Regions from separate parts of the Priestia sp. FSL W8-0524 genome, predicted to be linked through region 2. Evidence: riboswitches for the same ligand, from Rfam matches in the RefSeq annotation. Region 2 holds a riboswitch; the other holds the start of a gene.
The links. Region 2 has a riboswitch for S-adenosylmethionine ahead of metK (methionine adenosyltransferase). Riboswitches for the same ligand answer to the same signal wherever they lie in the genome.
Positions count from the first base shown of each region.

Region 1 (2,402 bases), 890 kb from region 2:
CAGATGCAGATCCAAGAAACAGCCCTACCCCTATGGCTGCTCCTAAGGACATCAGCGTCACATGTCTTTCTTCTAACCCGCGTTTCAATTCTTTCCCCTGAGTTTTCCCCTGCATAAACGTCTCCCCTTTTTCCAATCTGTCAAAACGAGATGAATACAGCTTTTTTGTTAGCGCTTTCATATAAATTTATGCTAAAAGTCAGCTAGGCTGTATATTTTTATTCTATCACCTTTCTCTCGTTTTTCTTTTGTCGAAAAACAAAAAAATTATCGTATCATTTTGTTTAAACGCACAATTAGACGTAGACACTGCTTTTTTACTATGTATTTATTATCGCACCTAAGTAATAGTATTTTTTAAAAAATAGAAAAACGCCGACTCAACTCCGTCAGCGCATCGTTCATTTTATGCTTTTTTATAAAACTAGCAGTTATCTCGCGGGTTCAAAAGTTTTACAGCCAGGTTCTTCCGTTTCAGAAACATGGTGACTACTTTCAGGACTCACAACGTAAATGGACTCTGCACTGCATTTATTTCCCGATTTCCAATACATGCACTCATTCACTTCACATAATACACCTTGGGCCACTGTTATCCCTCCTTTTTTTGTCTTATCTATTTACTACCCGAAATAGAACGCTTCTAACATTTACATGCAAAAAAACCGCTTGTTTATCAAGCGGATCCTTTTACTGCGTGTGTTCAACATACTGTTTTTTAGCTAAATATAATTCACGACTCAGCGTGATCCGCCGTTCTCTCAAGTTCCTTAATTTAACTTGAAACTGTTCATTAGTTGGCTCTTCTTGAATTAAGCGATACGTAAAAGAAATATCTTCATTTAACTGTTTAAAATCTTCCCATATTTCTTGAACGAGTGCGGATTGTTTGTCTTCAAATGAACGATTTTGCTTCGTTTTTAGCGCGGCTAAAATTTCCTGCTGCCACGTTTCGTCTTTTAGTTCTTTTGCTAACAAGTATAGATCTAAATAATCATCAACGCTTAGCGCCTGTTGTGTATTTTTCAATGTCATCACCTTTTCTATACGAAATGTTTCTTCCTAAGAAGAGGATTTCATCATAGAAAAAGATTCCTCTTCTTATCTGTCAGAGCTAGGCTATGCTGGAATTAGCACCATTCAATAATTGTGGTTGCTGAGGCTTCAAAGGGCCAGTCCCTCCACCTCTCTAGATAAGAATATTTCGTTTTTAAATTATTTCTGACTATTCTAATATGTTTTATATGTTATGTCAATAGCTTTTCAATAAAAAGAAAAAAGAAGTAAAATATGGTATGCTTTCATAAAGGATGGTGAGCACATGAAACGATATATGTTATCTGCTTTTTTGGGAAGCTTGCTGCTGCTTCTCAGCATTGCTTTTTCATCTACTTTCCATATTGCAATTGTCAAAACAACCGGAAGCATTGGAGGGATTATTTTAGCAGCAGCGGCTTTGATTATGAACGCACTTGAAGATCCCCCCTCCTCAGATCATACAGGTAGAGGAGCTGTTGAAGTACTAGATAAAGGCGCTGTTTGGGCTACTTATTTACTTTTACTTTCATTACCGAACCTCATCGCATGTATAACATCTTATGTTTTATGGACTCGCTGACATTCACCAACATTACGGACGTTTTGCCACCTGTAGGCTCATTGATATTTGTTTATCTACAAATCCAAGTTCACGGTACACATGCTGTGCAAAATTCCCAGCATGAACGCTGAGTCTGATTTCAGGGTATCCTTTGATAGACAATTCATCAATTGCTTTTTGCATTAACGGCTTGGCTAGACCTTGCCCGCGGTATTCTGGTAAAACATATAACTCGTAGATAAAGCCAATTTCTGCTTTTGAAAAGAAGTCGGCAGATGGACCGACAAAAACCCAGCCTGCAAGTTTATTTTCTTGTCTAGATACTAAATAATAACACCCTTTTTCAAGGGCATTATCAATTAGTTCATTTACGCGTTCAGTTGACGGTTGAAACTGATGCGTTGTTCCTTCAAACAGCGCATCAGCAGATTTCGTCCGAATTTCCTGTATTTCTTCTTCAGTAGCTTTTGCAATCATCACAATCTCTCCTTTCGTGTTCGTTTTCCACATACAGAGATAAATTCCTGCAAAAAAAAGTCTTCGCCTAAGCGAAGACTTTTATTTAAATTCAAAATGTTCTTGATGGTTGCCTTGTTCATCCGTCCAGTTAATCATGATGTCTAAGCCTGCCGCTTTTCCAGGAACAGCAAAATTGGCATAGCGAAAACGCTGACCGCTTTTGCTTAAGTTAGACCTTTCAATAGGAGAAAACAAGCTGTATTTCGCCTTATTTTTTCCTTCGTGCCGAAAAGCTTGGACCTGCACACGCTCTACGTCTTTTCCAATGTTTTCAACGGTTAAT
Region 1 is NZ_JBBOUG010000001.1:3,628,281-3,630,682, forward strand. It holds gene alaP (alanine permease AlaP) at 1-115, opposite strand, end outside; gene NST66_RS19040 (DUF1540 domain-containing protein) at 432-590, opposite strand; gene NST66_RS19045 (hypothetical protein) at 691-1,029, opposite strand; SAM riboswitch class I at 1,099-1,200, opposite strand; gene NST66_RS19050 (hypothetical protein) at 1,322-1,618, shown strand; gene NST66_RS19055 (GNAT family N-acetyltransferase) at 1,631-2,077, opposite strand; gene NST66_RS19060 (hypothetical protein) at 2,159-2,402, opposite strand, start outside.
Region 1: it holds a riboswitch for S-adenosylmethionine, as region 2 does, so the genes downstream of both, NST66_RS19045 (hypothetical protein) here and metK (methionine adenosyltransferase) in region 2, are expected to answer to the same signal.

Region 2 (2,402 bases):
CAGCATATCCATTAAAAACAAAAAGTTCATCCTGCTTCTTTAAGTGGGTTAAGACTTTTTTGTATAGCGCATCGAATCGCTGAGCAGAAATTGGCTGATTGACGGGTCCCCATTCAACCGTTTTTGAAGATACAGCATCGCTTACAATAAATTTATCCAAAGGAGAGCGACCTGTATATTTTCCGGTTTCGACTGACACAGCACCTGTAGAAGTCAGCGTTCCTTCGCGTCGAGCTAGAATTTTTTCAACAAGTTGTGGAACAGATAATTGGTGTTTTGTTGTTTTTAATTGAAGCAAACCATTTAATTCGATAGACATATCAACAGTACTCATGTGCACTACCTTCCTTTTTAGCTATTATTTATTCATTAATGTTTGAAATTTATAATTAGTATAACACATTTATTTAATTATTCTATACTATTTAACTAAAAATGTTTGTGTATTATAAAAAAATGTACGTTATACCTATTTTAGACACATGTATATGTGCTAGAAGCGAAAAAAGTGAAGCTATTTCAAGTGAAAGCCTTTTTTTGGTCTGTCTTGTTAACCAAACTTCGTGATCATTCTTAATAAGGTATACTATTTTTAAATTTGAGTATGTTACATTAAAACAGATTCAAACATAAAGAGATGATTTCCATTTGAATGTTGTTGACAGTGAAGCGCTTTTTCATGTATTATATGTCCTTGAACGGATACTCTCTTATCCCGAGCTGGTGGAGGGACAGGCCCTGTGAAACCCAGCAACCATCGTCATTTTTTTGTGTAGACGATAAGGTGCTAACCTGATGCAAGGGCACAACCTTGATCGATAAGAGTGAAAGGCTTATGTAGAATTTGATACCTTTCCTCGATACAAGGAAAGGTTTTTTTATATTTTTTAACGTGTAATGAAAATAAGGGAATGAGTACCGTATCACAATGTATCGTATTTATAAGGAGGAAAACTGATGTCAACACAACGTCGTCTGTTCACGTCAGAATCTGTTACAGAGGGACATCCCGATAAAATTTGTGACCAAATTTCTGACTCAATTCTTGATGCTATCCTAGCAAAGGATCCAAATGCTCGTGTTGCTTGTGAAACAAGCGTAACAACTGGTTTAGTTTTAGTAAGCGGTGAAATTACAACTTCTACTTACGTGGATATTCCTAAAACAGTTCGTGAAACAATTAAAGGAATTGGCTATACTCGTGCAAAATACGGATTTGATGCTGAAACTTGTGCAGTATTAACATCTATCGACGAGCAGTCAGCTGATATCGCTGCTGGTGTAGACCAAGCGTTAGAAGCACGTGAAGGTCAAATGTCCGATGAAGAAATCGAAGCAATCGGAGCTGGAGACCAAGGGTTAATGTTTGGTTATGCATGTAACGAAACAAAAGAATTAATGCCTCTTCCAATTTCATTAGCTCATAAACTTGCTCGCCGTCTAACAGAAGTACGTAAAGAAGAAATTCTTCCTTACCTTCGCCCGGATGGTAAAACACAAGTAACAGTTGAATATGATGAAAACAACAAACCTGTTCGCATCGATACAATTGTTATTTCAACTCAGCATCACCCAGAAGTAACGTTAGAGCAAATTCAACGTAACTTAAAAGAATATGTAATTAATCCAGTTGTTCCAAATGAGTTAATTGATGAAAATACAAAGTATTTCATTAACCCAACAGGACGTTTCGTAATCGGCGGCCCTCAAGGAGATGCTGGTTTAACTGGTCGTAAAATTATCGTTGATACTTACGGCGGATATGCTCGTCACGGCGGCGGTGCATTCTCTGGTAAGGACGCAACAAAAGTAGACCGTTCAGCAGCTTATGCAGCTCGTTATGTTGCGAAAAACATTGTAGCAGCTGATCTTGCTGATAAATGTGAAGTACAACTAGCATATGCAATTGGTGTTGCACAGCCAGTATCTATTTCAATTGATACATTCGGTACAGGAAAAGTTTCTGAAGAAGTACTAGTAGATGTAGTACGCAAAAACTTTGACCTACGTCCAGCAGGCATCATTAAAATGCTTGATTTACGTCGCCCAATTTATAAGCAAACAGCAGCTTACGGTCACTTTGGTCGTACAGATGTGGAGCTTCCTTGGGAGTTCACAGACAAAGCTGAAGCATTAAAAACTCAAGCTTTAGCTAAATAATAAAAAAAATCTCCGTGAAAACGGAGATTTTTTTTATGCCCATTGAATACCTTCAGCAGATTTTTCTACGACATCTTCATATTCTGAAAGCAAATGCTGAAAAATGGCGTCCCATGATTGAGTAAGAGCATAGTGTCTCGCTGCATGGCCAAAGTGAAGCCGCTGGTGCAAATCATCAAGTAAACCTGTAATAGCCGAACTGAATTCTTCTAAGGAGTGAGGTTTGCAAAGGTAGCCGTTTC
Region 2 is NZ_JBBOUG010000001.1:4,518,684-4,521,085, reverse strand. It holds gene pckA (phosphoenolpyruvate carboxykinase (ATP)) at 1-334, opposite strand, end outside; SAM riboswitch class I at 708-825, shown strand; gene metK (methionine adenosyltransferase) at 958-2,160, shown strand; gene NST66_RS23570 (glycosyltransferase family 4 protein) at 2,194-2,402, opposite strand, start outside.